Regions from separate parts of the Arthrobacter sp. FW306-2-2C-D06B genome, predicted to be linked through region 2. Evidence: riboswitches for the same ligand, from Rfam matches in the RefSeq annotation. Region 2 holds a riboswitch; the other holds the start of a gene.
What was found. Region 2 has a riboswitch for cyclic di-AMP ahead of LFT47_RS04495 (NlpC/P60 family protein). Riboswitches for the same ligand answer to the same signal wherever they lie in the genome.

Region 1 (15,692 bases), 320 kb from region 2:
CCCAATTCTGCGAGCCGGCCTGGGCCGCGGCTGAATAGAACGGGTTGGCCCAGCCGGAAGCGCCGAGGTTCCAGAGATACAGGACCGCAGTTGCAAGGAGGACAATGCCGAGCTCCACGCGGTGACGCAGGTCGTGCGGGCCATGGTTGGGGCGGGGCTGTCGGGATTGGCGCGGCTTTCGGGTCAGGCCAGGCCGGGCGCGGCCGCCCCCTCCCCGGGGAGCGGCCGTTTCCGAAGGATCCACCAACCGCGACGGCGGAGACGACTGCCCTGCCTTTGAATCCGTGTCTGTGGAATAGGAAGTGGTCATCGGAATCTACTTTGTTAGCTTGTAGACGGTGGAGCTGCCTACCGTCTGGGCTTGGAAGTTGGCCTGTACCCAGGAGGCTACCTCGGAATTGCCGCCCTGGCCTCCGAATCCACCGCCGCCACCCATGCCTCCTCCTGCGATGTAGTATCCGATCTGTCCCTTGGCCACCATGTCCTGGAACTGTGCCAGGGTGGGGTATGGATCGCCGCCGTTCCAGCCACCGAGCGCGATCACGTTGGTGTTCGTCGCGAGCTCGAGGCTCGCGGCTTGGGTGGCACCGGAGACGATCGCCGACCACTTCGTCGTGGTGGATGTCAGCAGGGCGGTCAGTCCGGCGTCGGCCGTTCCCTCGGAACCGGGCCCTCCCGCCTGACCCGCGCCACCAGCTGCGCCGAACCCACCGGCGCGGTTTCCGAAGCCGCCCATGGCGGAACCGCTGGGTCCCGACGTCGGGATGGAACCGGAGTGCGCGGTTGCCGCCGTCGCGAGCGTCCACGCCGCGGTTCCGAGGCCGCCGGCCAGAAGGGAAACGACGACGACGGCCGCAGCTGCCGCATTCCGGAACCGGCCGGCCGGCCTGAGCGAGTCGAGGCGAAGCAGGATTGCCGCGGCCGCCACCACACCCAGGACGACGATCACGATGCGCAACCACGGAAGCCACGAGGCGTCGCGGCCCAGGAGAACCGCGGACCAGGCCGAACTACCGAGGATGACCCCTGCCAGGACGATCCTGGCCGGCCAATACCCGCGGCCACGCCACAGCTCAACGCTGCCAATGCCCACCAACGCTGCGATTGCCGGTGCGAGCGCTACCGCGTAATAGGGGTGGACGATGCCGCTCATGAAGCTGAAGACACCCGCTGTGACCAGAAGCCAGCCACCCCAGAGGATGAGCGCGGCACGCGTGCGGGAGGCTCGCGCTTCCCGGCGGGTGAACCACAGGCCGGCTGCCAGCAGAATCAGCGCCGCAGGAAGAAGCCAGGAGACTTCGGCGCCGAAGCTCGTGCCAAACATGCGGGCGATCCCGGCGGCTCCACCGAAACCGGTGTTGCCACCGCCGCCACCGAACGCACCCAAACCGCCAGCGGGCGCTCCAGCGCCGCCTCCGCCGGGCGTCCCTTCACCCGAACCGGTGATGCGGGACAAGCCGTTGTAGCCGAAGGTCAGCTCAAGGAAGCTGTTGGTTTGCGAACCTGCCATGTAGGGCCGCGCCGAAGCCGGGGTCAGCTGGAAGAGAGCCACATAACTGCTTGCCACTACAGCGATACCTGCCAACGCTCCGAACAGGTGCAACAGCCTACGCCGCAAGGAGGTGGGTGCGGCCCAGAGGTACGCGAGTCCCAGGCCCGGAACAATCAGGAAACCCTGCAGCATTTTGCTCAGGAACGCGAGGCCCACCACGGCGCCGGCTGCGGCGAGCCACTTCCAGCCTGCCCGTTCGATGGAACGGGTAGTGAAGTATGCCGCGAGTACCAGGCACAGGGTCAGCATGGCGTCGGGGTTGTTGAAGCGGAACATGAGCGCGGCCACCGGGGTCAGTGCCAAGGCGCCACCGGCCAACAATCCAGCTCCTGGTCCGGACACCCGCTTGACCGTCAGATAGAGGAAACCGACCGCGGCCACGCCCATCAGAGCCTCGGGAACAAGCATGCTCAGGGGCGAGAAGCCGAAGATCCGGCCCACCAAGGCAGGGATCCACAAGGAAGCCGGCGGCTTGTCCACGGTGATGGCGTTGCCGGCGTCGAGCGAACCGAAAAGAAACGCCGTCCAGTCCTTGGTGCCGGCCTGGATGGCCGCGGCGTAGAAGGAGTTTCCGTAGCCGGTGGCCGCGAGGTTCCAGAGATACAGGAAGGCGGTGGCTACGAGGAGCCCGGCGGCGGATGGCCGCACCCAACGGGGCTGCCGGCCAAAGGCGTATCGCGTCCAATGGGGCGTGGCATCGGAGGTTGATGGGCCTGTCGAGCGACGGCCCTGGGGCGACTGGGTAGTTCCGACGGCGGCGGGCGAGTCGGGTCCGGCCGGTCCTGTGCTTGCGGGAGTAATCGTGGAGGTCATGATGCTGCCGTTTCTGTGCGCGATGTGGCTTGTGTGGTGGGTGCAGTCGCCTGCGCGGCAGGCTGTCGGAAGACCCAAAGCCGGAACAGGAGGAAGCGGACCGCGGTGGCGGCGAGGTTCGCCGCAACTACCGTGACGAGCTCGCCCCAGCGGTCCGGCGTCGTCGTACTGTGCACCAAGGCGAGTGCCCCGGAGGTAAGCGCGAGGCCGATCCCGAAGACGATCAAACCCTCGAAGTGGTGCCGTACGGGATTGCCGCCCTGGATGCCGAAGGTGAAGCGCCGGTTGGCACCGGTGTTGGCGATGGCCGTGACGAGCAGCGCCAGGAAGTTGGCCAGCTGCGGGTCCATGAAGCCGCGGCAAAAAAGGAAGATGAGCACATAGGCGAGGGTGGACGCAGCGCCGATTGCGGCGAACCGGACGAGTTGCCCGAAAAGGCTGCTGCGCGGGTTCTGCTCGGCGGTGCGGGACGACGCCGGGAGCGGCCCGCGCGCAAGTGCTGCGCGCAGTTCCGGAATGGGGATGCGGCCCGAGACGAGATCCCGGGTGAGCCGGACCATGCCGCGGACGTCGGCCAAGGCGGTGCGCACCACGTCGACGCTTGAATCGGGATCGTCGATCCAGTCAACGGGAACCTCGTGGACCCGGAGGCCGCAGCGTTCGGCGAGGACCAGGAGCTCAGTGTCGAAGAACCACGAGTTGTCCAAGGTGTGCGGCAGGATCTGCTGTGCGACATCCGCCCGGATCGCTTTGAAGCCGCACTGGGCATCGCTGAAGCGGGCGCCCATGAACGAGTGCAGCATCAGGTTGTAGCTGCGCGAAATGAACTCGCGCTTGGGGCCGCGGACAACCCGTGAGTTGCGCGTCAGCCGTGTGCCAATGGCGAGGTCCGAATGACCGGAGATCAGCGGCGCCAAAAGGGGCGCCAGCGCCGCGAGATCGGTGGAAAGATCCACGTCCATGTAAGCCAGAACCGGCGACGGTGACGCGAGCCACACCTTGCGCAGGGCGTTGCCGCGTCCCTTCTCCTCAAGATGGACAACCGCGAGCTCAGGCAGTTCCCTGGCCACGCGCTCCGCGATCTTCAAGGTGCTGTCAGTGCTCGCGTTGTCCGCCACGGTGATGCGGAAGCCATGCGGGAAGGATTCGCGCAAATGGCCGTGAAGCCTGCGCAGGCACTCTTCGAGGTCGCGTTCCTCGTTGAAGACGGGGATGGTGACATCGAGGACCGGGATGGCAGTGTGGGTGTCCACGGGGGCACGCCGCACCGTGCTGCGTTGGATGGGGATGCCCGGCGGCACCACCGCGGTGTCCTTCAGGGTTCCGGAGGTGGATTCGATGAGCGTCATGTATCCAGAGTGCCGTTGCAGAATATGAAGGCTTTAGGCGGAACCTGTGACGTGGCTGTGGATGCATGACCGGCGTGGCGAACCACCTGCCTCGTCAAAAAACGCAGAGGTCCGCCCCCTGAAGGGACGGACCTCAACGTATCTTGTGCGTGGCTGTTGGCTTAGTACCAGTTGTGGGCCAAGTGGAAGGACCAAGCCGCCGACGGCGATCCGTAGCGTTCCTTGATGTAGTTCAGGCCCCAGCGGATCTGCGTCTGGTAGTTGGTCTGCCAGTCGGCGCCTTCGGAGGCCATCTTTTCGGCCGGCAGCGACTGCCCGATCCCATAAGCCCCACTGGAAGCGTTGGTGGCAGTGGTGCGCCAATCCGATTCCTTGTTCCACAAGGTGATCAGGGCTGACATCTCGCCCTGTCCCCAACCGTAGGAGGGAAGGATGCTTGCGGCATAGGCCTGGGCGCCGGAGGGATCATCAACGGCGACGGGTGCGGCCGGGGCCGCCGGAGCAGGAGGTGCAACGGGGGCGGGGGGTGCCACGGGTGCGGCCGGTGCGGCGGCCTGGGGCGCGACGGCGGCCGGAGCGGGGGCGAGTGCCTGGCTCGGTGTCGCCGCGGCGCTCGGCTTGGGGCTTGCGCTCGCGCTCGCCGACGGCGGGGCTGAGTGATCCGTCGTGCGGGATTCGGACGTGCGGCTCATGTCCTGGGCATTAATGGCTTGTCCGGCGGCCTGGGTGGCGGCACCTGCGCCAAGGAACACGGCAACGACGCTGGCAACAACCGCCATGCGCTGGCCGGTGCCGAGGTTCGAGGCGGCTCGCCTCAGCGTGGAACGTGACTTGATATTCCGGGCAGGTTCGCCGCGGTGGCGCGCAACAGGGCGCGACTGATTCCTGGAATCAGACATGGTGTTTGCCTCTCGACGCCTGCGGAGTTAGCTGTCGGATTCGGATGAGGTCATCCGGCCGTAGCCACAGGGAATCGTGGCGGTACGGCTTCACCCCTAGGGCTGGCTCAACATGAGCGCTTGCCCGGAGACCTGGGTCCCCCGTCTCTGCCTGGACTGTTGGGCACCGGGGAGGGGCAGAGCTCGGCGCCTACCCGGCGGTGGCCGGAATTATCCAGCGCACCCATTCGACGGTACAGGAGGATCTTACTTAAGTCACGTTTAGGTAACGGAGGTCACGACGCCGGTGCGTCGACTTGCGCTCCCGCGCACCTGCGTCGTGACTCCAGGGCCGCCTTTCAGGCCGTGGCGGTCCGGAGCGCCGGAAGCCGCACCGCGAACTCCGTTCGGCCGGGCCGCGACGCCACTTCGACCGTGCCGCCGTGCGCCTGGACAATGGATTCCACGATCGACAGGCCGAGCCCGGACGTGCCCTCGGAACCGGAGCGGGCGGCGTCGGCACGGGCAAAGCGGGAGAAGATCCTGCCCTGGAATTCAGGCGCGATGCCTGGCCCGTTGTCGGTCACGGTGACCACGGCGCTGCCGTCGGCGGAACGCATGACGCCCGTGACCACGGTGGTTCCCGCCTCCGTGTGCTTGCGGGCGTTGGAGAGCAGATTCGCCAAAACCTGATGGAGTTGAGTGGCGTCGCCGCGGACCGTCAGGGGCTCGTCCGGGAGCTTGAGCTGCCAGATGTGCTCTGGGGCCATGACTTTCTCGTCGCTGACGGTCTCGATCACCAACTGTGTGAGGTCCACCTCGGTGAACTCGGGGGCCTTCCCTTCGTCCAGCCGGGCCAGCAGAAGGAGGTCCTCCACCAGGGTGGTCATTCGTTCTGACTGGCTCTGCACCCGGCCCAGCGACTTGCGCCCGTCCTCGGTGAACGTCTCGGTCATGCGCAAGAGCTCGGTATAGCCGCGGATCGCGGTCAGCGGCGTGCGCAGTTCGTGGGAAGCGTCGGCCACGAACTGGCGCACCTTTGTTTCGCTTTGCTGGCGCGCCTCGAGGGCGCTGGACACGTTGTCCAACATCAAGTTCAAAGCATGGCCGACGCTTCCCACTTCCGTGCTCGGGTGGGCCGCCGACGCCGGTACGCGCACAGCGAGTGCCACCTCACCGGCGTCGAGCGGAAGTTTCGACACCTTCGTGGCGACGTCGGAGAGTTGCTCCAGGGGGCGCATGGTGCGGCGGATGAGCACGGTTCCGGCCAGTCCGATCAGGATCAGCCCGCCCAAGGACACGAGCACCATGGTCCAGACGAGCGAGGCCTCGGTGTCCTCTTTCGAGGCGAGTGGCAGCCCTGTGATGACAACATCGCCGTAAGGGGTTTCGGTGGCCACGAGCCGGTAGCCGCCATTGGACAGGGTGCGATCAACCGGGCGGCCATCGGAGGGGAGCGCCGACAGGATTCGAGCATCGCTGGGCGACAACGGCGCACGGGTCGCATCGGAGGACAAGAATCCTGCGTCGCTGCTCACCTGACCGGCAAGAATGCGGGCATTCAGTGTGCCGATGCTCTGGCCCCGGGGATCCAAGGGATCCGGACGACCGCCGGGGTTGCCTTGCGGCGGGCGGCCGTGGGAGGCCTGCGCCAGTTGTTGGTCCAGCTGCTTCGTGAGGAACACATCCATGGAGGCATAGCTGACCACACCGACGGCACCGCAGATGGCCACGAGGAGAGCCATGGAGAGAAGGATCAAGCGCGTGCGCAAGTGCCAGGTTGAAGGATTGAACCAGCTGTGGTCGGTCTGGCGGGGGATACCCGAGAGTGCGGACATTCGGACCCCGGCTATTCGGCAGGCTTGATGACGTAGCCTGCTCCGCGCACCGTGTGGATCATGGGCGGGTGGTTGGCCTCGATCTTCTTGCGCAGGTATGAGATGTAGAGCTCCACGATGTTGGCTTGCCCGCCAAAATCGTAGTCCCACACGCGGTCCAGGATCTGGGCCTTGCTGACCACGCGCTTGGGATTCTCCATGAGGTAGCGGAGGAGCTCGAACTGGGTCGCCGTGAGCGGAATGTCTTCGCCGCCGCGGGTAACTTCCCGGGTGTCCACGTTCAGGGTCAAGTCGCCCACAACCAGTTCGGCCGTGTCCATCGCAGCCACTCCCGAGCGCTGGACCAGCCGGTGCAGGCGCAGCAGGACTTCCTCCATGCTGAAGGGCTTGGTGACATAGTCATCGCCACCGGCGGCCAAGCCGACGATGCGGTCCTGCACGTCATCCTTGGCGGTGAGGAAGAGCGCAGGCACTTCAGGCGCAAAGGCGCGGATCCGGCCGAGCAGCTCAACGCCGTCGAACCCTGGAAGCATCACATCCAGCACCAGGACATCCGGACGGAAGTCCTTGGCGAGCTTTACCGCGGCGGGACCGTCGCCTGCCACCGCCACCGACCAACCCGCCATGCGCAGGCCCATGCTCATGAGCTCGGCGAGGCTGGGTTCGTCGTCCACCACGAGGGCACGGATGGGAGAACCGTCCGGGTGGCTGAGCTGCGGAAGGTTGTTGGTCATGGAGTGCGAGGATGCCATGGGACAACTCTCCAATCTGCCGGTTTGCCAGTGCTTTGCCGTTGCTGTGAGCACCCTGTGAGTCCCAGCCTAGCCACCTGTCCGGAGGTTGTGCCGGTTCGGGCGGAATCCGACACACGCAGACACCGCCGCAGGTCACAGGCAAGGCTGCAGTTCGACACAGCCAACGCACAGCAAAGCGGCTGACGCTGTTGGGGACAAGAACAATCACCACCAAACAGTCTCGATTTCGTTGGAGAGAACACCATGGATCAGCAAAACAACCCCTCCGTACCTGGTTCCGAGCCGGAGAATGGGCACCCGCGGCCGGTGATCCGCCCCCTTGACGATTCTGCGCAGCCTGGTGCTGGGCAGCCTGCCGCTGGGTGGGGTGCTCCGCAGCCGCCGATGAACCAGCAGCCTGGCCAGCCTGCGGCTGGGTGGGGTGCTCCGCAGCCGCCAGTGAACCAGCAGCCTGCCGCTGGGTGGGGTGCTCCGCAGCAATACGACTCCGGACAGCCCCGAGCTTCGTTCTTCAAGAATTGGAGCCTGAAGAAGGGGCTCATTGTTGGAGGCGTCGCGGTCGTGGTCGCTGCGGCGGCAGGAGCCGGTGCATATGCCGCCGGAAACGGGACTGCGGCGGCTGATACCACCAACGCGCAGGGACCGGGTGCCGGGCAGAACGGCCAAGGCGGATTCGGCGGCCCAGGCGGGACGAACGCAGGCCCCGGAGGCCTCGGGGTGGGCATGGGCGGCCTCAACGCTGCGGTCCATTCGGAATATGTGGTCCTCCAGAACGGCAGCTACGTCACCATGGCGGGCCAGCTGGGAACGGTCACCGACATCTCGGCGAGCTCCATGACTGTCAAGAGCGAAGACGGATTCACCCGCAGCTATGCGCTGGGAACGGACGTCGTGGTAGCGGAAGGCGTCCGGCAGCGCGGAAGTGGAACCACCGGCACCACCCTGACCCTCGCCGATGTGAAATCCGGATCCAGTGTGAGGGTCACTGCGCTCAAGGAATCCGACAAGTACACGGCCCAGTCCATCCAGATCGTCACTGCCACCACATCAAGTACGCAAGGGACCGGCACTACCAATTAGGGATGGGTGCTGCTCGCCCCGTCCTGACCTTCTTTGCCCAAGTTTGGCCTCAGAGTGACGCAACTCGCCGTGTCGCTAGCGCTTTCCGAATTCAAAGAGGGTCACGGCGGCGCGTCCGCCGGGGCGATTGCAGTGGTCCTAGCAGACGATTTGCCAAAGAATTTTCATGGGACGCAAACCCCGGATTGGACAAGGGTTGTTTCATATCTCGAGATTCAAAGGCAAGCGCGTGACGTGACTTAAGATTCATAGAATGATCCTTTCATCAAATTTTATTCGAATATTTCGCCCGCAACAGCCAGTGTGACGAACGAGAACGGGTCACATTTGGACATGTCTGAATTGTGATGTGCGGCACAATAGTCCGATTCGTCTCAAAATGTGGACGGTTCGGTCCTTTGTTACTTGCAAGTTCCCTTTGTTACGTTGCACACTTCAAATGTGAACAAGAACTCAACAGCATCTGCAGCCGCAGCGATCGAGCCCAGCGCACCCGCTGGTTTTTCGATGAGCTGTTGTCGAATGCATGCCTAACTTCAGACCCCAGGAAGTTTCAGGCATTCGCCCCCTGCCCAGCGTCGGGCGCCCCTCCCCATCTCATTGCGGGGACCAGACCAGCATTCGAAGCCGCGATGACGGCTATTCACTTTGAGGTAAGCAATCCATGTCAGTTGCATCCGGATACGTCCACATCTCCGTCCGTAACGCCAATAAGGCCGCGTCCAACGCCGGCCTGCGTCCCGGCTTCGGCAACCGCCCGGCCTACGCCCAGCCCGCACCGCAGGGTGGCAGCCAGGCACCCGGTTACGTCCCCCAGGGCTACAACCCCAACTCCTATGGCCAGCTCCGCGCTGTTCCCGCCAACGAGGCCTCGCCGATGACTGCACCCACGCCTGTCCTGGCTCCGGCGGACCGCTCCATCCGTCCCGTTGCCAACGACAATGTGGCCCGCGGGTTCGTGCTCTACATGGGCATCGACGAAGACACCGCTGCGGCTGCTGGAACGTCCATCGCCAAGCTTGCCCAGGAAATCCGGGCCTACGCGCAGTCCCTCGTTTCCGGTGCCGAGAGCTATGCCGCCGTCGCGGTTGCCCCGGCCAGTGCGCCCGGTTCCGCGCTCGACGTCGTCCGCTCGACTTTCGGTGACCCGACCGTTGGCAACCGCCAGCGCGCTGAGGCGCTCCGCCCGCAGCCTGCACAGGAAGCCCGCCCGTCCGGCGTCTTGATCGACCTCGCACGCCGTGAAGTACACCTCGACGGCGAATCCTTGAACCTCACGTTCAAGGAATTCGAGCTTCTCAACTACCTCGTCGAGAACGGCACCCGAACCGTGGGCCGCGACGAACTCCTCGAGGGCCTGTGGCGCAACGCCGAAGAGGTTCCCAACGAGCGCACTATCGACGTCCACATCCGGCGCCTCCGCTCCAAGCTCGGCCGCCTCGCCAACACCGTCCGCACGGTACGTGGCCAGGGCTACCGCTTCTACGAGCACCCCGAGGTCATCGTCTGGGCCGCTCCGGAATACTCGATCTAGCCTCACCCAACTGACTCGCATTTGTTGTCGTTATGAGCCCTCATAACGACAACAAATGCGAGTCAGTTGGGATAGTAGGGTGGGGGGATGAGCGAGCATCACATTAAGCGGCTGGTGATCATGCGGCATGCGAAGTCGGACTGGCCCCTCGGGGTGCCGGACCATGAGCGGCCTCTTGCCGAGCGCGGCCACCGGGAAGCTCCCCTCGCCGGGAAATGGCTCCTCAAACACCACGTGATTCCGGACTTCATCCTGTGTTCGTCCGCGCTGCGGACCCGGCAGACCTGCACTTGGGTGTGCAGCGAACTGGGGGAAAAGGCCCCGACGCCGAAACTCGAGGACGGCCTGTACGCCGCCTCCGCGCTGCGCATGTTGACCGTCATCAACCACGTGCCGGAAACCGTCACGACGCTCATGATCTTCTCGCACATGCCCGGAGTGCAGGACCTCGCGATGCACTTGGCTTCCCGCGACTCGGACCACGACGCCTACATGGACGCCGCAACGCGTTACCCCACCAGTGCCATGACCGTGATGGAACTGGAGAAGCCTTGGGCTGAACTCGACGGCCAGGATGCACGGCTGACGCACTTCGCTGTTCCGCGCCCAAAGAAGTAGTCCGGGCTAGCCCGCTTCGAGGCCCGCGGCCACATCCTGTAGCAGGCGCACCACATGGCGGATGCTTGGGCTTGCCATCATCGTCTTCCGGTACACGATTCCCACTTGGCGTTGCTGCATCGGATTGACCACGGGAACCGCCACCACTCCAGCGGGGAGCTCGGGCCGGCCGAGCCGGGGCACGAGCGCCACCGCAACACCCTGCTGGACCATGGCGATGTGTGTGGAAAAGTCGGGGTCGTAGATGCGAATGTCCGGCACCCGCCCCAGGCCTGCGAGGATCGCCAGCAACGCCTCATTGCAGATGGCACCGGCCGGCGTGCTGATCCAGCGTTCGTCCACGAGGTCGGAAGGCTCGACGGCGGTCCGGCCGGCCAGCGGGTGCGTTGAGTTCAGCAGGACGTCGGCGGTGTCCAGGCAGAGGTCCTCGTGGACCATGTTCTCCGGAATCACCAAGGGCACCGAGTGCCAGTTATGCACGACGCCGAGATCGGCTTCACCGGTTGCGACCCTTTGGACGGCCTCGCGAGGGTCCTCGGCCACCACCCGGATTTCAAGCCCGGAGCCGCCAAGCCCGGAGCTCCCGGAGGCCGAAGCGGCGGCAGCAGCCTGATCTGCACCCAGTTTCCGCAGCATTGGCCCGACCAGCCCACGGCAGGCCGTCGAGAACCCCACGAGCCGCAGCACCCCGCTTGGCTTCGTGGGGTCGGCTAGCAAGGTGGCCTGGAGCTCCTCCAATTCGCCCAGGATCCGGCGCCCGTACTCGGCCAACGCCATGCCGCGGTCGGTCAGCAGTACGCCGCGGCCGTGGCGCTCCAGGACCGTCACGCCGCTTTGCTTCTCGAGCTTCTTGATCTGCTGGGAGACCGCCGAAGGGCTGAAGCCCATGGCCTCCGAGGCCGCCACCACCGAGCCTTGCTGTTCAACTGCTACGAGGGCCCGTAGCGCCGCAATTTCAATCATGAAGCAAACGTACATGATTGGATGCGGAATTCAACGCTGGTGCTTCATCCGCTTGACTGTCAGAGTTGAATCGTGAATATCCGACACTCAGCACTCGCCGTCCTTGTCGCCGTCCTTTGGGGCCTGAATTTCGTCGCGATCGACTTTGGATTGCACCCCGGCAACGGGAGCGGTGGCGCGGCGGACGTGCCGCCGCTGCTGTTCGTGGCCATCCGCTTCGTGCTCGTGGTGTTCCCCTGCATCTTCTTCGTCCCCAAACCGGACGTCAGCTGGAAGGCGATCATCGGCGTCGGGCTCTTCATGAGCGCCGGGCAGTTCGGCCTCCTCTACCTGGGCATGGCGCTCGGGATGCCTGCCGGGCTCGCCTCGCTTGTGCTGCAGGCGCAAGTGCTCCTGACGGTGCTGTTGGCGGCCCGGTTCCTGGGGGAGCGGCCGAGCAAGCGCCAATTGACAGGGGTGGTGCTGGGCGTCGCCGGACTGGCCCTCGTAGCGGTGGGTCGAAGCTTGGTGGCCCCGGTGGTGCCGCTCATGATCGTCCTCGCAGCGGCGTTGTCCTGGGCCGCGGGAAACATCATCGCACGCAAGGCGAAGGCGGCCTCGGGACTCGGGTTGGTGGTCTGGTCCGGGGCGGTTGTCCCGTTGCCGCTTGCGGGCTTGTCGCTGATCGTGGACGGTCCGGCCGCCGTCGTCGGGACCCTCACCAACCTTCAGCCGGCGACCATCCTGAGCGCCCTGTACACCGCCATTTTTGCGTCGCTGGTGGGTTATGGCATCTGGAACCGACTGCTTAGCCTCTACCCGAGCTCGGCCGTGGTGCCCTTCACGTTGCTGGTCCCGGTGGTGGGAATGACCGCGGCGTGGCTGCTTATCTCAGAGGTCCCGACGACGGCGGAACTGGCAGGCGGCTTCCTCCTGCTGGGCGGCGTGGCGACTGCCGTGCTGCAGCGTCGCGCGAAGCCCGGGGATCTGGCGGTGCCCGAAGTACGTCAGCGCTTGGGTGCGGGCCTGCGCTGAGCCGGCGAGCCCGACGTCGGGCGCTTGGCAGGGGTTGCCGGCTTCCTTTGGACCGGGCGCTTCACAGCCCCCGACGCCGGACGGGCTGCCGGCCGCTGGGCGGGCCTGGCGGGTGCCGGGGACGGCCGCGAAGCAGGCCGGGGCGCCGGCCGGCGGGCAACCGGACGGGCCGCCGCCTTCGCGCGGCGGGATGGCCATACCGCCCCCACGAACAAGATCAGCAGGGAGCTGCAGCCGGCAAGTGCGGCGAGGTAGAAGTAGATGTCCGAATCTTTGGTGCTCACTGCGCTGCCCAAGGCGTTCTCGTCCTGGTTGAAGGCGAGGCCCCACATGCGCAGGAACGCGATTCCGAACGCGATGAACAGGATCGTCGAGATGGCTCCGAGAACCAGCATGAAGTACCTGCGACGGGTGAAAACCTCGGCGACGCACGCTAGGTAGCCGATCGCCAAGACCCCGAGGAAGGTGTACATCACGGTTTCGTCAAGGGTGATGGCGAGGAGCACCAGCAAACCAGCGGACACCACGGCAGAGATGATCGCTAGCTTTCCACTGTTCCCCATGTGACGCATGGGATTAATCATCCCTGACGGGCAGCAGCGCCACGCCCCAAGACGCGGCAGTTGCCATACCGTTACCGCAGTACGTAGCCGCGCATGATGGTCATGATTGCGGCTATGCTTTGCTCGCGGGTGCGCTCGGGGTTGTACGTCTGCCGGTCAAGGCCCACCACGAAGATCGCTCCGAACATCGCCGCCTCGAGGCTGCCCCGGGCAATGCCCGTATCCACTGTGTACGCGGTGGCGACCTTTTCGATGGCTGAGCCAATCACGGCCAGCAACTCGCTGCGGAGTTCGACGAAGAGGCTGCCCCATTCGCTGGGCGTCCGCCAGTTCTCGCTGATCCAGAGCCGAGCGAAGGACGGGTAGTCGTCCATGAAGTCCATGGCCTGGCCGAGCATGGCTTCCATGGCCTCGAGCGGATCGGCGTGCAAGCCTTCGATGGTCTGGAGCCGCCCGAGCATGATGTCGACGCCGTGGCGCAGCAACTGGGCGATCAGATCGGACTTGCTGCCGAAGTTGTAGTAGACCGTCCCTTTGGACACTCCGGCTGCGGCCGCGATCTCGTCCACCGTGACGCCCGCTGCGCCGCGCTCGCCGATCAGCTCCATCGAAGCGTCGAAAAGGCGCTGCTTGGTCGCGTTGGTGCGGGCCGGGCGGAGCTTCTTCTCCGGGAACCCGGGGGCGTCCGGCTCTTGCATGCTCATACCGCGATCTCCGGCTTCAGGGTCTTGAGGGTCCAGAACTTGTGCTTACGGACGGCCAGCGTGGAAAGCGCGGCTCCCAGCACAGTGTAGCCAAGCAGTCCAAGGACAATCGGCCAGATCATGGACAAATCGCCGCCATAGATCAAGTGCCGCATGCCGGTCACCACGTAGCCCATTGGCATGATCTCGTGCACCACGTGCAGCGGCATGGGGGTGGTCTGCCAGGGGAACGTTCCGCCGGAAGACACCAACTGCAGGACCAGCAGGATCAGCACCACGAACTTTCCAGGAGTCCCCAGCAAAGCCACTATGCCCTGGATCAGGGCCGTGAATGCCATGACCGCGGCCAGCATGAACAACCACATCCACACCGGGTGCGCCGCGTTGAGGCCCAGCCCCAGGTCCACCACGAGGGTGAGGATGCTTGCTTGCAGCACGGACACCACGAAGAACGGCAGCCAGCCGCCGACGGCGATTTTCCACGACGGAGCGTTCGAGGCCAAGGCCCGCTGCGTGATGGGACGCATCGCCTGGACCAGCATGAACACGCCGATCCAAAGGGACAGTGTCAGGAAGAACGGGGCCAGGCCCGCACCGTAGGACCCTGCCTTGGCCTGCGAGACGTTGTTGACCGCCACAGGATCCGCGATCACCTTGGACACCTCGCTCTTTTGGGCGTCGTTCGGGTTCGGGACCTTGCCGGCGCCCTTCGCCAACTCGCTCGCCAAGGTGCGGGATCCGTCCGCGGCGGTCGCGGCACCGCTGGCAAGCTGCGCCGCGCCGTCGTCGAGCTTTGCGGCACCGTCGGCGAGGGCCGCCGTGCCGTTGACGGCAGACTGCTCACCCGCGGCCAGCGTCGCGGCGCCGGAGCTGAGCTGGTCCGCGCCTGCCGAGGCCTGGCCGATGGCGCCCGTCAGCGCCGGAGTGGCGCCCGCAAGTTTGGCGGCACCCGCACTGACCGCGGCCGATCCGTCGGAAAGCTGCTGGATCTGTGCGGCATCCGCCGAGATCTTGGCCTTGGCGTCGGTGACCGGGCCCGAGGCGGCAGCGGTGTCGAAGTCTGCCAGGATCTTGTTCGCCTGGTCCTGCGTGATGACCCCAGCGGACACGAGCCGCGCGTTGGAGGCGACAACACGGTCCCGCGCCCCGGCGTCGAACGCTGAGAGTTGCCCGACGACGTCCTGGACTTTCGCGTTCAGCTGCGCGTTTCCGGCGGCTACTTGGGCGGCGCCGTCGGCGAGCTTTTGCGAGTCGGCCGGAAGGGACGCGGTCTTGTTCTTCAGTTCGGTGAGCCCTGCGCTGAGCTGCCCGGCACCGCCGTTCAGCTGATTGGCGCCGTCGCGCAGCTTGTTTTGGCCCGCCAGGAGCTCGGACGCGCCGCTGCTGAGCTTGCTGGTGCCGTCGTGGAGTGTGGCCGCGCCATCGCTGAGCTTGCTGACGCCGTCGGCCAGCTGGGAGGCACCGTCGGACGCCTTGACGATGGAAGCGTGGATGGTGCCGAAGCCCGTGAGGAGCTGGTTGGCGGTTTCCTCGCCCACTTCCTTGGCCACGGTGGAGTGCACCGCGGTGGTGAGTTTGTCGACGATGGTGCTGAGGAGGTAGTTGTTCGCGTCGTTGGTGGTGACGTTGAGCATCGCCTGGTTGGCGGCGTTGAAGCTGCCCGGCGAGACCAGGTTGGCGGAAAAGTCCTTCGGAATCTTCAGGGCGAAGGCGTATTTGCCGGATTCCACGCCGGCGTCGGCTTCGGCCGTGGTGGTCACCCGCTGCCAGTTGAAGACGTGGCTCTGTACGAGGCTGTCGGCAACTTTCTGGCCCGCCTGCAGCTCGGGACCGTTGGCCGGCTGGGCTCCCGCGTCTTCGACGACCAGGGCGGCGTCGATCTGGTTGAGATTGCCGTAAGGGTCCCAGTTCGCGTAGAGGTACACGGCTCCATAGAGCAGGGGCACCATGGTCAGGGCGAGGATGGTCAGCTTAGGCAGGAGCCCGCCGGTCATGCGCTTGAGTTCGGAGCGGGCCAGCCGCAGAACAGTC
Region 2 (15,692 bases):
GCGTTTGAGTTCACGCACGCCCACCCCTCCGCTGCGCAGGGTAACCACCGGCTGCTCGCGGACCGCGTACAGGAGTTCACCCACCAAACGGAGTACTTCGGCGATGGCACCCATGGCGGCATTCCGGCGCAGGGCAGCACTCGTCTGGCCCAGCTCCGGTACGGGAGGCTTCAACGTGAAGTGGTCCACGATCGCGCCACCGCGCAGGGACAGGCCGACGCTGTGTGGGAGCTCAACGTGGCCGGCGTCCAAGGGGACAAGCAAACCGCGGGCCAAGAGCCAGTCCACGGGACCGACGTCGCGGCCTTCATGGAGCACGGAAGCCTTGCGCTGGGCCTGGGGAACAGCGCCCATGGCCCAGTTGCCGAACTTGTTCAAAAGGGGACGTGTCCGTACAGGTGCCTCGGACAGGATGTGCTGAAGGTTCTCCGGCGTCGATGTCCAACGTTGCAGCGCGAGCGCCGCGTCCATGGGCGTCGTCGCGGCCAGTATATTGGCACCGCTCTGATGGAGTTCGGCAACGAGATGCACCACGCGCTGGGCGAAAGCCGGTTGCAGCCGGACCAACTCGGTGTAGCTGCGGCCCAGACCCGCCGGGTAGATGCCGATGACGTCCTTGAGGCTGCCCACCGGCAAGTAGAAACGCTGCCGGCCCGGATTGTGCACCGTGGCCGGCGGATCGGCCCGGTGGATGAGGGCCAGTTCCTGGAGCTTGTTCAAGATCGGCTCGAGCGCGGCGAGGGTGGCGCCGTTGATGCACTTCTTCAGTCCCACCGCCGAGACGCTGTGGCCAGTGTCGGTGTTGGTGCACAAGTGGAGCGTCTCTAGTACTTGCATCTCCGGTTTGTTGAGCCGTTCCAGGGCGCGCTGCACGCTGACCCGGGCACTTGCCCGCGCCGCGAGCGCAGCGAAGTCCGGGACCACGGGGGAGATGAGGTCCGGCCGCGCGGCAAACAGGGCCCGCAGCGAATCATCGCTGCGCGCTTCCAGTTCCTTGCTGAGCGCGCGAATAAGGGACATCAATTCAACGTTACAGCCAGCCGGGTCCGCCGTCGGGCTTTCCGGCTGCTCATTGACGACGCCGTGCCCACACAGAGTCAACTACCAACGCTGCCATCAAAATGAAGGCGAGCGGCAGCCCGTAGAGAGCCGTGGACGTGACCCAGACCGGTGCCACTCCGTTGGCGAAAGCGACGGCCATGACGGCGGCTACGGCCGCCAGGGAAAGGACTGCGACGACTGCGGCAACGATGGTGAGCAGGCGGCGGAAGTCGTGGGGAATCATGGAAGCAACGCTAACAGTCCCGGGCCGCATCCCCTGTTGCGGGCCGGCGTGAAGTCCGGTGGCGGACAAAAGGCGGCAGGACCTGCCTGTGGGGGCCTCAAAGCGCGAATCCGCGGCCGGGCAGGATAACCTTGAAGCAACAGACCAACACGGTCCAGGCAGTTACCCCTATTCCCGCAGTTTCCTGCGGATGCGGTGGCGCGCCGGCCGTGTCTCGCAAGTAAGAACGAAGAAGGTTGATTACGTGCCCACCGGCAAGGTCAAGTGGTATGACAAGGAAAAAGGCTTCGGATTCCTCGCAGCAGAGGACGGCCAGGAAGTATTTCTGCCCAAATCCGCACTGCCTGAAGGCGTCGCGGATCTCAAGGCGGGCACCCGGGTTGAGTTCGGCGTCGCCGACGGTCGCCGCGGCGCCCAGGCGCTGGGCCTGCGCGTGCTGGACAAGTTGCCATCCATCGCCAAAGCCAAGCGCATGAACGCCCGCGAGCTCGCTCCGGTAGTCCAGGACCTCGTCTCTGTCCTGGACAACCTCTCTGGCACGTTGTCCGCCGGCAAGTACCCTGAAGGCGCCAAGGGCAAGGCCATCGCCGCAGCCCTGCGCAAGGTTGCCGACGAGCTGGAAGCCTAAACCTGCCATGACATCAACGGCGAAACCCCGCACCGGCCTTCCTGTGTGGCGCGTCGGCAAGCCGGACGCTTTCCTGGCGGCCGCCGTCGACGTCGCCCGCAACGCGGTGGAGACCATTGCCAAGCCGGCCGAAATCGGACCGCACATTGCCGCGCGCTCCGAGGGCGAACGCGTGGTCACGCACTTGTTCGAATCGCGGCTTGCCGGCTACGGCGGGTGGCAGTGGTACGCCGTCGTGACCCGCAACTCGCGCTCCAAGGTGGTCACGGTCAGCGAACTTGGCCTGCTGCCGTCGGAGGACTCCATCCTCGCTCCTGAATGGGTGCCTTGGGCAAAGCGCGTCCGTCCGGAGGACGAGGCTATCGCCGCCGAAGAGTTCGCGGAGGAAGCCGGCTTCCCCGTTGACTCGGATGACGACGGCGACCCCTCCGGTGAGGACGTCGCCGCCTCCGGTGACGGACAAGAGAACGACGACGCCGACGACATCGAGGCCGACTAGCCCTTGGCGGACCCGGCCAGCGAATTTCGTGAAGGTGGAAACTGATGTCCACTTTCAAATCGCTGGGTGTCCTTAACTACCGCATTTGGTTCATTGGTGCCCTCATTTCCAATGTCGGCACGTGGATGCAGCGGACGGCCCAGGACTGGCTGGTCTTCGCCCATCTGAGCGACCATGATGCCGGTGCGATGGGCGTGACCTTGGCCCTGCAACTGGGTCCGCAGCTTTTCCTGGCCCCGTGGGCCGGACTGCTTGCCGACCGCTACAGCCGGCGCAGGCTCCTGGTCATGACCCAATCGGCCATGGCGGTGCTGAGCACTGGCTTGGGACTCCTGGTCCTGAGCGGTGCAGCGCAGTTGTGGCATGTCTACGTGTTCGCGCTCTTGCTTGGCGTCGTCTCGGCACTCGACGCCCCTGTTCGCCAGACGTTCGTGTCCGAGCTGGTCAAGGACGACTATCTTTCCAACGCCGTGGCGTTAAACAGCGCATCCTTCAACGTTGCCCGCATGATCGGTCCCGCCGTGGCCGGCGCGCTGACGGTCGCGGTGGGGCCGGGCTGGGTATTCATGATCAATACCCTGACCTTCCTCGCAATGCTTGGCGCGATCCGGGCCATCCCCCTCGCCTCCTTACGCGTCCAACCCCGGGCCGCCGCTGGCAAGGGCCGCATCCGTGAGGGGCTTCGCTATGTCCGCAACCGCCCGGACATCGTGGTTGTCCTCGTCGCGATTTTCATCATGGGCACGTTCGGACTGAACTTCGTCCTCTTCATCGCGGCCATGGTCGGCACGGAGTTCGGCATGGACGCGGGGGCATTCGGGCTGCTCAACTCGGTCATGGCGATCGGCTCCGTCGCAGGAGCATTGCTTTCCGCCCGGCGCGGGAGGCCACGGATGCGACTCATCTTCGCGGCGGCGGGCGGATTCGGCCTTGCGAGCGGACTGGCTGCCCTGGCGCCGAACTACACCATGTTCGCCTTGGCGCTGATTCCTTGCGGACTGTTTGCCCTGACCATGATCACGAGCGCCAACGGCTACGTGCAGTCCACCACGGAACCTGTCATGCGCGGCAGGGTCATGGCACTCTACATGGCCATCTTCATGGGTGGGACGCCCATCGGCGCACCGTTCGTCGGCTGGGTGTCCAACGTGGCCGGACCCCGATGGGCGGTGGGAGTCGCCGCCGTCGCGGGCGCCAGCACCGCCGTCGTCGGCATCGTGTGGATCATCCGGGCCCGCCAGCTGCGGCTCCGTTTCGATAGCAGCGCCCGCGGGATGCGGTTTTTCCGCATTGAGTCCCAAGGCGCCGGTCCAGCCCATGCCTTTAAAAGGGACAATGCGGTTAAAGAGGCCAGCGCCGCCCGGGATCCCCTCCCGGACGACGCCGACCCGTCCTGACCGCGCGAACGCGGCAGTTCCTTACTTCTTCAGTTCGCCCACCACGAAGTCGATGCTGGCGAGCAATGCAGTGACGTCGTCCGGCTCGATGGCAACGAAGGTGGCGATGCGCAGTTGGTTGCGGCCCAGCTTGCGGTACGGCTCCGTGTCCACGATCCCGTTGGCGCGCAGCACCTTGGCGATGGCTGCGGCATCGATCGAGTCGTCGAAATCGATCGTGGCAATGACATTGGAGCGGTCCTCGGCGTTCGCGACGAACGGGGTGGCGTACTCGGAGGCCTCTGCCCAGTCGTAGATCCGGCCTGCGGAGTCCGCGGTGCGTCCGGAAGCGAAGTCCAGGCCGCCATTCTTGTTCAGCCACTGGACCTGGGCGTCCAACGTCACCAAGGTGGACAGGGACGGCGTGTTGTAGGTCTGGTTGAGCTTCGAGTTGTCGATAGCCGTCTGCAGATCGAGGAAATCGGGGATCCAGCGTCCGCTTGCCTTGATGCGGGCGGCGCGCTCCAGTGCGGCGGGGGAGAAGAGGCCGAGCCACAGGCCGCCGTCGGACGCAAAGTTCTTTTGCGGGGCGAAGTAGTAGACGTCAGCTTCGGCAACATCGACATCCAGGCCGCCGGCTGCGGACGTCGCATCCACCAGGACCAGCGCACCGTCGTCGCTGCCTTGAACCCGCTTGACCGGCGCGGCCACGCCCGTCGACGTTTCGTTCTGCGGCCATGCGTAGACGTCCACGCCTGCTTCGGCCTGGGACACCGGCCGGGTACCAGGCTCGGACTTGATGATGGACGATGCTTCAAGGAAAGGTGCCTTGTTGGTTGCCGAAGCGAACTTGGAACCGAACTCACCGAAGGAGAGGTGCTGGGCCTTCTTATCGACCAGGCCGAAGCTGGCGACGTCCCAGAACGCGGTGGAGCCTCCGACGCCGAGGATCACCTCGTAGCCCTCGGGTGCACGGAAGAACTGGCTCAGTCCCTCGCGGACGGAGCCCACCAGGTTCTTGACGGGTGCCTGGCGGTGGGAGGTGCCGAGGATCGTCGTCGAGGCGGCGGAGAGGGCCTCGATCTGCTCCGGGCGGACCTTGGAGGGCCCGGCGCCGAAGCGGCCGTCCTTGGGCAGCAAATCGGCGGGGATAGTGATGCTGTTGTCGCTCACGGGATGCTCCAATGGTGAAGTAGCGGCCTAGATGGGTCGTGGCAGGTGGCAAGCTGCCCCTTCGACTCCCCAATTCTGCCTGACGCCGCAGGCGGGGGCAGAACCGAAGCTGTCATAGTCCGCCACGTGGAAAGCACTTGTTCGGCTGGCGCTGGAGAAGCGCCGGAATTATCCGGAGTAATTCCAAATAAGCTAAGCTTGGAGCTGGCGAAAATACGCAAGATACTGCGCTCGAGGAGCTGAGCTGGATGACGGATCTGATCGATACCACTGAGATGTATCTTCGGACCATTTTGGAGCTTGAAGAAGAGAACATCGTGGCTCTTCGCGCACGCATCGCCGAGCGCTTGCGGCACTCCGGCCCCACCGTTTCCCAGACGATCGGACGCATGGAGCGCGACGGTCTGGTGATTGTGTCCAACGACAGGCACCTTGAGCTGACTGAAACGGGCCGGAAACGCGCCACCGAGGTCATGCGCAAGCACCGGCTCGCCGAACGGCTCCTGGCAGATGTGATTGGACTGGACTGGGCCTACGTCCACGATGAAGCATGCCGCTGGGAGCATGTCATGAGTGAGCGCGTGGAACGGCGGCTCTATGAACTGCTGGACCACCCCACGGAATCGCCTTACGGCAACCCCATTCCCGGACTCGAAGCGCTGGGGGGAGTCGCGTCCCACGCCTTTACGGATGGCGTGGTCAATCTTCTTGACGCGATGAACGAATACTCACCTGAAAACAGGGTCACCGTCAGTCGACTGGCTGAACCGATCCAGGTGGAGCCCGAACTTCTGGTGCAGCTGGACGAGGGCGGAATCCGCCCCGGCGCCAGGGTCTCCCTGGAGCGCGTGGGGGAGTACATCTCCGTTCGGGTGCCCGATATCGACGGCGCGCTGGAGCTGCCGCCTGAGGTTGCGTCGCACGTGTTTGTCACGATCTCCTAGCCGGCCAGGCGAGGCAGCCGGCAAAGATAACGAAATTATTACTGCGGGGGCTTAATCCCCTATAGTTAAATATTGGCGCCGATACCAAAGCGTTACCTGATCCGAAGCCGAGTTCTGCCAGCGGATCAGGTGGATTAGTCCATTCACTGGCAGAAGCGGAGGAACCACCATCGGCTGTCGAAAGACGGCCTTGGGGTGAAGTCCGCAGCTGAAGTGCGAACAGCGCAAGGCCCCACCGGGGAGCTTGCGCTTCGCGCCCTTCGCGCGGACCGGGTCCACGATCTCTCTGGCCCGAATCCGACAGCTAACTTCGCAGGCTTGCCAGAGAGGAAAACCTTGACCACGCAGAACACCAGGGGCCGCAGGCGCGCGTCCGGTCCTACTGCTGAGCTGCGGAGCATAAGCGCCGTCGAGCACGAGCGGCCCCGCGATCCCCATCGCGAACTACGCCGCCGCAAGGGTCCTTTGCGGCAGATGGCCGAGTTTGCCGCCGCGAGCGGAGCAGGGCAGAAGGCCGGAGTGGCCCTTGCCGCTACTGGCCTCATCCTGACGGTCGCCATGCCGGGCGCCGGCGCCATGACGGCCACGCCCGAGTCGAACCAGACCGCCTTGGCAGTGGGCACCCAGCCTGAGATTCCCGCCGCGGCAAGCGCCACGATCGACTTCAGCCGTGCTGCGGTTTCCACCACGGCAGATCCGGACGGCAAGCTCAAGCAGCTCCTGAGTGCGCAGTCCGTCGGCACTATCAAGACGTCTTCCTCCAAGGGCACCCTGGGGGCGCCTCTGGACACCCTGGCAACGGCCTCGCCTTTCGGCTACCGCGTGAATCCCATCACGGGCGGTTTGGGGGAGTTCCACCGAGGCCAGGACTTCGTGGCCCAGTGCGGCACCCAGGTCCATGCTGCCGCGGCCGGCAAGGTCACTTTCGCCGGCTGGCATCCGTACGGCGGCGGAAACCGCGTTGTGGTGGACCACGGCAACGGCCTGGAAACCACGTACAACCATTTGTCGTCCTTCAACGTCCAGGTGGGCCAGACGGTCAGCCGGGGCGATGTCATCGCACTGAGCGGCACCACCGGCGCCTCCACGGGCTGCCACCTCCATTTTGAAGTCATGGTCAACGGCGACGTCGTTGACCCCTTGGGCTGGCTGTAGCCAATCCGATGGAAGCCTCTCGCATGCTTGTCACGCTCCGTGACCTGAATGTGACATTCAGCCAAAACTCATGTACCGTCTAAGACGCATCAACTTTTAGAGAGTTGATGCACTCGAGTGGATTGCCTAGCTCTGCCACTGCTCGAGGTTCCGTTCGCAAAACATCGTCTGGCAGAGGCGGGGGACCCAACTTTTGGTCATCTTCACCGATGGCCTTGGGGTTAAGTCGCACAACTTCCGAGAGGGAGAAGTGTGGCCGGATGACTCCCATCCGAATCCGACAGCTTACCTCGCGGGCATAGGGAGAGGCCTCTTAACGTGTCTTCACGCTCTACTGTTGCGCGCCACCGTGCCGCGGTCACCAAGACCAACTCGCTTGCCGTTATCGCTAAGACTGTCGGCAGCAACGCCGGCGGCGTAGGCCGTCAGGCAGCGGTTATCGCAGCTGCTTCCGGTCTGGTGCTTACTAGCGGTATCGCAGCAAACGCTGCAGAAATCAACGTCCCCCGCGAGTCCACTTCGACCTCCGCACTGGAAGTCCAGTCGATCGCCCAAGCCAGCATTTCGGCCGACTCCTCCGTGGCCATCAAGTACGAGCGCCCGGCGGTCTCCACCGAAGCTGCTCCGGTTGTCGCAGCTCCGGTTGCCACGCAGGAAGCTGCTCCGGCCACGAAGGCTGCGACGGGTACCGCTACCGGCTCCTCGACGCTCTCCGTCACCGCAGCTGTTTCACCCGCCACGAAAGTTGCCAGCGGCAAGGGCGCAGCAATTGCTGCCGCAGCTTACGCACAGCTTGGCGTTGCCCAGGACTGCACCGCCCTGGCTTCGAACTCCCTGGCCGCCGTGGGGATCAACTTCCACGGCTGGCCGGCAGACTACCTCTCCCTTGGCCGCACGGTCAGCGCTGCTGAAGCGCAGCCGGGCGACCTGGTCTACTACCAGAACGGTGGCATGGGCATGGCCCACATCGCCGTTTATGTCGGCAACGGCATGGCAGTCCACGGCGGCTGGAACGGCGGCACCACCGCCCTTTACAGCGTGAACGTTGGCTCCGGCCCGGTCTTCATCCGCGTTGGTGGCTAAATAGCTCCGGCTACATAGCTTCACTGGAACATCCCTGCTGGTCCGCCAGCGGGGATGTTCTGTTTTAACCAGCATGCGCTTATGTGTCCGGCACATGAACTTTGACCGACACCGCGCTGGAACTCCTGCAAGGATTCGCTGATCTGGCCTCCGGGTGTTTACTCTTAGGTTGTCGATCCACAGCCCGTACATGCAGAGGGCAGCCGGCCCTCGCGCCCCTGACGGGTGCGGCCGTGAAGAGGTACGTGCATGCGCACACTCGTTCTTAATGCTGGATATGAACCGCTGGCGGTAGTAACCTTCCGCCGGGCGCTGGTCCTTGTGCTCACCGGAAAAGCGAGCGTAGTGGCCGAAGGCGACGAGCCTGTCGTCGGGCCACAGGAGATTCTCGGACGTCCCTCCGTGATTCTGCTCAATCGCTACATCCGGCCGAGGTACAACACCATCACGGCGGTTACACGCCGCGGCGTCTTGCGCCGCGACGGTCACCGTTGCGCCTACTGCGGGAAAGCAGCGCACACCATTGACCACGTCCACCCCAAATCCAGGGGCGGCGCGGATTCCTGGGAAAACCTGGTGGCAGCGTGCTTGCGCTGCAACAACGCCAAGAGTGACCACACCCCAGCCGAGATGGGCTGGAAACTGAGGTTCACTCCGGCGGCGCCCACCGGGACTATCTGGCAGATCAAGGAGCTTGAGAAACCTGCGCCCGCATGGGATCCCTTTCTCCTGCCCGAATCGGCGGCCTGAACCGGAATTGAGCGCGCTTCCCGGGTAATCTGGGCGGGTGCACTTTGATGCGGTGATATTGGCGGGCGGCAAGTCCTCCCGCCTCGGCGGCGTGCCCAAAGCCCAGTTGAGGTACGACGGCGCCACCCTCCTTCAGCGTGCCGTCGCGGCCGCGCGCGGGGCCGGGAGGGTCGTCGTCGTCGGGCCGGATACCGGCACTTTGCCGGACGGCACATTGACCGCGCGGGAGGACCCGCCCTACTCCGGACCGGCCGCCGCGATCGCCGCCGGACTCCTCCGCCTAGGGCAACGCAGTCCGTCGACGGAGCACGCGCCTTGGGTCCTCGTCCTTGCCTGCGATATGCCCCTGGCCGCCGCCGCCGTTCCGGTCCTGCTCCAGGAACTTGCCGGCCACGGAGACACGGAAGGGGCCATGTCCATTTCCGCCGATGGACGGAAGCAGCCGCTGCTCGGGATCTACAGGGTATCCGCTCTACAACGGGAAGTTCAGGCTGCGGCAGCACAAGGTGGCCTGGCCAACGCCGCGGTTTTCCGCCTGCTTGCTAGGCTTGATCTGCTGGCCGTGCCTGTCCCCGCGGGGTCCACCGATGACGTGGATACCTGGGAGGATGCCGCGGCGCTTGGAGTGGACGGCGACCTGCCGTGACAACAGCTGTACCGGACAGTGGAGGCGGATCGTGAAGAGCCAGGAAGAAACGCTCGAGGAATGGTGCAGGAGCCTGCTGCAAGCATATGAGCTGGAAGACGTCGAGATCGACATCAACGAGATCCTGTCCCTGGCAGGCGTTGCAGCCCACTCCGTGGTCCGGCCGGCGGCTCCCTTGACCACCTTCATTGCGGGCTTCGCGGCCGGACTTGCCGCGGGTTCGGGACAAGCGACTCAAGCTGCGTCGATGGATTCCGCCATGGGCCTTGCACGCACGCTCGCGAAGGACTACACGAACCCCGGAACCGACGCCGGATGACGGAAACCCCGGAGCATGTCCCACATGCCGACCACTTGTGGGCCGAGGCACGGCAACTTGCCTTCGACAGTGCCACGCCCATTCCCGCCGCGCCCGTTTCACTGAAGGACGCCATCGGCAGGACCTTGGCCTCGGATGTCCACGCCCTGCAGGACCTGCCGCACTACGCGTCCTCCGCGATGGATGGCTGGGCGGTCAACGGCAGCGGCCCATGGATCCTCGCCGAAGCCGGCCACCGCCTGGCCCCGCACCAAGCGAGCCCGATTGCAACCGGCGGCCTGATCCCGCCGGGGGCCAAGGCCGTGCTACGGAGCGAGAGCGGGGTCCTGACCACGGACGAGGATGGCTTGCCGCTGCTCGCGCTCGGCGGGAACGCCAGGCCGGGCGAACCGCGCAATGGCCAACATATCCGCAACGCCGGTGAAGAAGCTGCGGCGGGCGAGCTGCTCATCAAATCGGGCGTTGTCTTGAACCCGGCCCATCTCGCCCTGGCTGCCTTGGCCGGGCGTGATGAACTCGACGTGCTGGGCAAGCCCCTCGTGAAAATGCTCCTGACCGGCTCTGAAGTGGTGACCGCGGGTGTCCCGGTCCCCGGCCGGGTGAGGGATACCTTCGGTCCCCAGCTTGGCGCCGTCGTCGAGCTCCTTGGCGGGATCCGCGGCGAGCAAATCAAGGTGGGCGACTCCTATGAAGAGTGGCTCGGGGGCCTTGAAGAAGGCGAGCTGTCGCCGGACGCGCCACCCGCCGACGTCGTCATCACCACCGGTGGGACCGGCCGTTCGGGGACGGACCACTTCCGGCGGGCTATTGCGGATCTTGGCGGCCGTTTGCTGATCGATGGAATTGCGATGCGTCCGGGACATCCCGGCGTTTTGGCCGAACTCCCGGACGGTCGCTTTGTGCTGGGTCTCCCCGGCAATCCGCTCGCGGCCATGATGGTCCTCTTCACGATCGGTGCACCGCTTCTCGCGGGGCTGGGGCACAGGGCGCTGCCGGAGGTCGGCGAGGTTCCTTGCGGTGCCATGCTCGACGCCGATCCCGGGCGCACGCGCTTGCTTCCCTTCAGGTTGGTGTACGGCTTGGCCTCGCCGGCCCAGCATGCAGGGCCCGGGATGATGCGCGGCCTCGCTAGTGCGGACGGAGTCATGGTGGTGCCGCCGCACGGCGTGCAACTGGGCGAGGCAGTGCCCGCTTTTCCCTTGCCGTGGGGGCCGCCGCTTCCCCTGCCGAAGTCCTCGGAGGACAAGTCCAGGAAGACTCCTGCCAAGCCGGCCCGCAAGGTTTCGTCCGGGCCGGTCGACTGGAGCGCGCTGACGGGCTGAGAGTTCCGATGCCGAATGGACGCGGGTGGATTAGAGAGTCAGGCCTTGCAATGATGGGGGCATGAACAGGCATGCACCCGAGCAGGACATCAACGAAGATGACCTCCAGATCCACCCACCCAAGCGCTCCGCCGCGGGCGTCAAGGCAGTCACCGTGGCATTGGAACGCGGTTGGGCCCAAGCGGGCGTCAGCCGGACCGTCAAGTCAATGCTCCGCGTCAACCAACGGGACGGTTTCGACTGTCCCGGCTGCGCCTGGCCGGAGTCCATCACCGGCAAACGCAGTCCAGCCGAGTTCTGTGAAAACGGGGCCAAGGCAATCGCCGAGGAGAGCACAACGCGCGTGGTCGGCGCGGAGTTCTGGGCCCGGCACTCCTTGGCCGAACTCGAGGACAAGACCGAATACTGGCTCGGCAGCCAAGGCCGCATTGCCGAACCGGTCGTCATCCGCCCGGGCGACACACACTATTCGCCGATCAGCTGGACGGATGCTTTCGCCTTGATCGGCGAGCACGTGAATGCCACCACGCCGGACCGGTGCGTTTTCTACACCTCGGGGCGCACGGCCAACGAGACCGCGTTCATGTACCAGCTGTTCGCCCGCAGCCTGGGCACCAACAACCTGCCCGACTGCTCGAACATGTGCCACGAGTCCTCGGGGAGCGCCCTCAACCCGACCATCGGGATCGGCAAGGGCACAGTCTCGCTGGAAGACATCCACGAAGCGCAACTGGTGCTCGTCGTGGGCCAGAACCCGGGCACGAACCATCCGCGTATGCTCTCCGCCTTGCGCGATTGCAAGAATAACGGCGGCAAGGTTGTCGCCGTCAATCCTCTGCCGGAAGCCGGGCTCTTGAACTTCAAGGATCCGCAGTCGCTCAACGGTGTGGTGGGTGGTGGCACGGACATCGCCGATGAATTCCTGCAGATCAAGGTGGGCGGCGACCTTGCCTTGTTCCAGGCGCTGGGCCACCTCCTGCTGGAAGAGGAGAAGCGGCAGCCGGGAACGGTGGTTGATCGCGCCTTCATCGACGCGCAGACCGACGGCTTCGAGGCCTACGCCGAGGCCCGGGCAGCGCTGGATTGGGTCGAGACGGAACGTGCCACGGGCTTGAGCCGCATTGAAATCACCAAGGTGGCCGGCATGCTGGCCGCCTCGAAGGGCACCATCATTTGCTGGGCGCTGGGCCTGACGCAGCAGCCCCACTCCGTGGATACCCTGCGGGAAATCATCAACCTGCTGCTCTTGCAGGGAAACTTCGGCAAGCGCGGCGCCGGCGCCTGTCCCGTCCGCGGCCACTCCAACGTGCAGGGCGACCGCACCATGGGGATCTGGGAGAAGCCTTCCGAGGCCTTCCTGGCAGCCTTGGACAAAGAGTTTGGATTCACCACGCCCCGGGCGCACGGGTACGACTCCGTGGAAACCCAACACGCCTTGGAGAAGGGCGAGGTGGATGTGTTCGTTTCCATGGGCGGCAACTTCGCCGCGGCGGGCTCGGACACCGTCGCGCTGGAGGAAGGGCTCAAGAGGGCCGGGCTGACGGTGCACATCTCCACCAAGCCCAACCGTGCGCACGTGGTGCACGGCAAGACCTCCCTGATCCTGCCTACCCTGGGCAGAACGGATACGGACGACAAACACCCGGGCGGACGGCAGATCCTCTCCGTGGAAGACTCCATGTCCGTCATCCACACCACCCAAGGCCGCTTGACCCCGGTCTCGGAGCATTTGCTCAGCGAACCTGTCATCGTCGCACGCATGGCACAGGCGGTCCTCGGGGACAACCACCCTGTGGATTGGCGTGCCATGGCCGAGGACTATGACGTCATCCGGGACCACATCTCCAGGGTGATCCCCGGTTTCGAGGACTTCAACGCAAGGGTGAGGACCAAGAACGGCTTCGTCCTGCCCAATCCACCACGCGACACCCGCACGTTCGCCACGGACATCGGCAAGGCGCGATTCACCGTGAGCCCGCTGGAATACCTTGAAGCCCCGGCCGGCCACCTGATCCTCCAGACGGTCCGCAGCCACGACCAGTACAACACCACGTTCTACGGCTTGGACGACCGCTACCGGGGCATTTCCGAAGGCCGCCGGGTCATCCTGGTCCACGAGGACGATCTCAGCGAGCTCGGCTTCGAGGACAGGGACATGGTGGACGTCATCTCCACTTTCGGCGGAACGGAACGCCGGGCGGACAGGTTCCGGCTGGTTGCCTACCCCACTGCCAAGGGTTGCGCGGCCGCGTACTTCCCGGAGGCCAACGCCCTGGTCCACCGGGAACTCGTTGCCCGCGAATCCAACACGCCCGGCTACAAGGCCATGACGGTACGGTTCGTCAAGCACGGTGAACCTGCCGAACACAAGGAAGCTGCCGGGACGGTGGGTATCTGATGGGACGGGTGACCCAGCGCCGCAAGGTGCACAAATTCGTCCTGGATGGCTCCGCCCAGGCGCTGGAGCACCCGGTCCGCTACCGCGAGGACTTCCTGGCGGTCGAGGAGCCGCTCGAGGTGCGCCTCGGGCACATGTCCTTCTCGGTGACCATGCGGACTCCCGGCGACGATTTCGACCTCGTGGCGGGCTTCCTGGTCTCCGAAGGTGTCATCTGGGACCCGGCCCAGCTCATTTCGCTGCGCTTCTGCGCCGGCGAGGACGAGAACGGCGTTCAGACCTTCAACGTCGTGGAGGCGCAGTTGCGTCCCGACGTTGTCCTTCCCGAGACGGGCCGCAACGTCTACACCTCCAGCTCGTGCGGGATCTGCGGCACCGACTCCATCGAGGCAGTGCGCAAATCCTCCCACTTCAACCCGGCGGATGACGCCCTGAGCGTCCCGGTCGAGGTTCTGGCTTCCTTGCCCGACCGTCTCCGCGAAGCACAAGCGGTCTTCGACAAGACCGGGGGAGTGCATGCCGCCGGACTCTTCCGGATCCACGACGACGGCGCAGGCGGCGCTGCCGAGCTATTGTGCCTGCGGGAAGACGTGGGCAGGCACAACGCCGTGGACAAAGTGGTGGGCTGGGCGTTGCGCGAAGGAATGTTGCCCCTGCGCGGCACCGTCCTGCAGGTCTCCGGGAGGGCATCCTTCGAGCTCGTCCAGAAGGCGGCGCTCGCAGGAATCCCGGTCCTGGCCGCCGTCAGCGCACCGTCCAGCCTTGCCGTGGAGCTCGCGCAGGAGACCGGTTTGACCCTGGTGGGCTTCAGCCGGGGGACCAGCCTCAACGTCTACGCGGGCAGTGACCGGGTGGGTGTTCCGGTGGGGACAAGGGACTTGCAGGGATAGCCGCCAATCACTTTGCTATTGTTCAGGAACAACGTAGATTTTATCCATCGAATGGAATCCGTTTCCTCCGGACAATGACCTTGCTTAGTAGGCTGCTCATCTCGGTAAGGAAGCATCTCTACCAGCCCACCGCCAAAGGGGACTTCAATTGCACGACGACCGCCGGATCACCGAGAAGCGGCTCGAACGTTTTGTCCGGGAGCGGATAGCCCCCGCCATCTATGGCCGCGCACTGCCTCTCGAACTGAGCAGCTGGGATGCCCCTGGAGAGCCGGTTCCGGTCTCGGAAGCACTCCGCCAGGTTTTTGAACCCCAGGAACACGGTGCTGCGTGGGGCAGGGCCTGGAGCACCAAGTGGCTGCGGCTTCGGGGTGAGGTTCCGGAGGGCTGGGGAGTTGCCGATGGCACGACGGTGGAGATCGTCGTCGATCTGGGGTTCAGCAACGACGCCCCCGGATTCCAGTGCGAAGGCATCGCCTGGCGGCACGACGGCACCATCATCAAGGCCATCTCCCCGCGCAACCAGCACGTCCCGCTGAAGCTTCTGGGTGGCGGGCTCTCGGTGGACTTCTACGTGGAAGCCGCCGCCAATCCGGATCTCAGCCAGGGGTGGAGCTTCGCGGCAACCCCATTGGGCGACAAATCCACCTCCGGAGACGAGCTTCGCTACCGGTTCGGACGCATAGCCATAGCCGAACTCAACGAGGTGGTGTGGGAGCTCCACCAGGACATCTGGACCCTCAGCGGGCTGATGCACGAGCTACCTTTCGAACTGCCTCGGCGCCATGAGATCCTCCGCGCCTTTGAGCGCATGCTTGACGTCATGGACCCGGACGATGTCGCGGGCACCGCAGCCGCCGGCAGGGAAGCCCTCGCCGAGGTCTTGAGCCGGCCCGCTTACGCCTCGGCCCACGAACTTCTGGCCACCGGCCACGCGCACATCGACTCGGCCTGGCTCTGGCCGGTCCGTGAAACCATCCGCAAATGCGCCCGCACGTTCTCCAATGTCGTGGCCCTCATGGATGAGAACCCCGATTTTGTCTTCTCCTGCTCCTCGGCGCAGCAATTGGCGTGGATGAAGGAGTTCTATCCTGAGCTCTTCATCCGGATCCGGGAGAAAGTAAAGGCCGGGCAATTCGTGCCGGTCGGCGGCATGTGGGTGGAATCGGACACCAACATGCCCGGCGGCGAGGCCATGGCCCGCCAATTCGTGGAGGGCAAGAG

Region 1: it holds a riboswitch for cyclic di-AMP, as region 2 does, so the genes downstream of both, LFT47_RS02980 (hypothetical protein) here and LFT47_RS04495 (NlpC/P60 family protein) in region 2, are expected to answer to the same signal.

Annotation. Positions count from the first base shown of each region.
Region 1 is NZ_CP084560.1:584,188-599,879, forward strand. It holds gene LFT47_RS02965 (ArnT family glycosyltransferase) at 1-310, opposite strand, end outside; gene LFT47_RS02970 (ArnT family glycosyltransferase) at 317-2,365, opposite strand; gene LFT47_RS02975 (glycosyltransferase) at 2,362-3,714, opposite strand; gene LFT47_RS02980 (hypothetical protein) at 3,876-4,613, opposite strand; cyclic di-AMP (ydaO/yuaA leader) riboswitch at 4,616-4,789, opposite strand; gene LFT47_RS02985 (sensor histidine kinase) at 4,952-6,430, opposite strand; gene LFT47_RS02990 (response regulator transcription factor) at 6,442-7,182, opposite strand; gene LFT47_RS02995 (hypothetical protein) at 7,429-8,265, shown strand; gene LFT47_RS03000 (winged helix-turn-helix domain-containing protein) at 8,930-9,799, shown strand; gene LFT47_RS03005 (SixA phosphatase family protein) at 9,887-10,417, shown strand; gene LFT47_RS03010 (LysR family transcriptional regulator) at 10,424-11,380, opposite strand; gene LFT47_RS03015 (EamA family transporter) at 11,453-12,394, shown strand; gene LFT47_RS03020 (hypothetical protein) at 12,367-12,957, opposite strand; gene LFT47_RS03025 (TetR/AcrR family transcriptional regulator) at 13,029-13,661, opposite strand; gene LFT47_RS03030 (YhgE/Pip domain-containing protein) at 13,658-15,692, opposite strand, start outside; gene LFT47_RS03035 (ABC transporter ATP-binding protein) at 15,691-15,692, opposite strand, start outside.
Region 2 is NZ_CP084560.1:907,350-923,041, forward strand. It holds gene LFT47_RS04455 (helicase-associated domain-containing protein) at 1-1,020, opposite strand, end outside; gene LFT47_RS04460 (hypothetical protein) at 1,070-1,285, opposite strand; gene LFT47_RS04465 (cold-shock protein) at 1,530-1,913, shown strand; gene LFT47_RS04470 (DUF3027 domain-containing protein) at 1,921-2,412, shown strand; gene LFT47_RS04475 (MFS transporter) at 2,457-3,809, shown strand; gene serC (phosphoserine transaminase) at 3,831-4,961, opposite strand; gene LFT47_RS04485 (metal-dependent transcriptional regulator) at 5,210-5,905, shown strand; cyclic di-AMP (ydaO/yuaA leader) riboswitch at 6,032-6,239, shown strand; gene LFT47_RS04490 (M23 family metallopeptidase) at 6,242-7,060, shown strand; cyclic di-AMP (ydaO/yuaA leader) riboswitch at 7,206-7,373, shown strand; gene LFT47_RS04495 (NlpC/P60 family protein) at 7,379-8,143, shown strand; gene LFT47_RS04500 (HNH endonuclease) at 8,393-8,893, shown strand; gene mobA (molybdenum cofactor guanylyltransferase) at 8,931-9,539, shown strand; gene LFT47_RS04510 (DUF6457 domain-containing protein) at 9,571-9,858, shown strand; gene LFT47_RS04515 (molybdopterin molybdotransferase MoeA) at 9,855-11,180, shown strand; gene LFT47_RS04520 (FdhF/YdeP family oxidoreductase) at 11,242-13,578, shown strand; gene fdhD (formate dehydrogenase accessory sulfurtransferase FdhD) at 13,578-14,468, shown strand; gene LFT47_RS04530 (alpha-mannosidase) at 14,617-15,692, shown strand, end outside.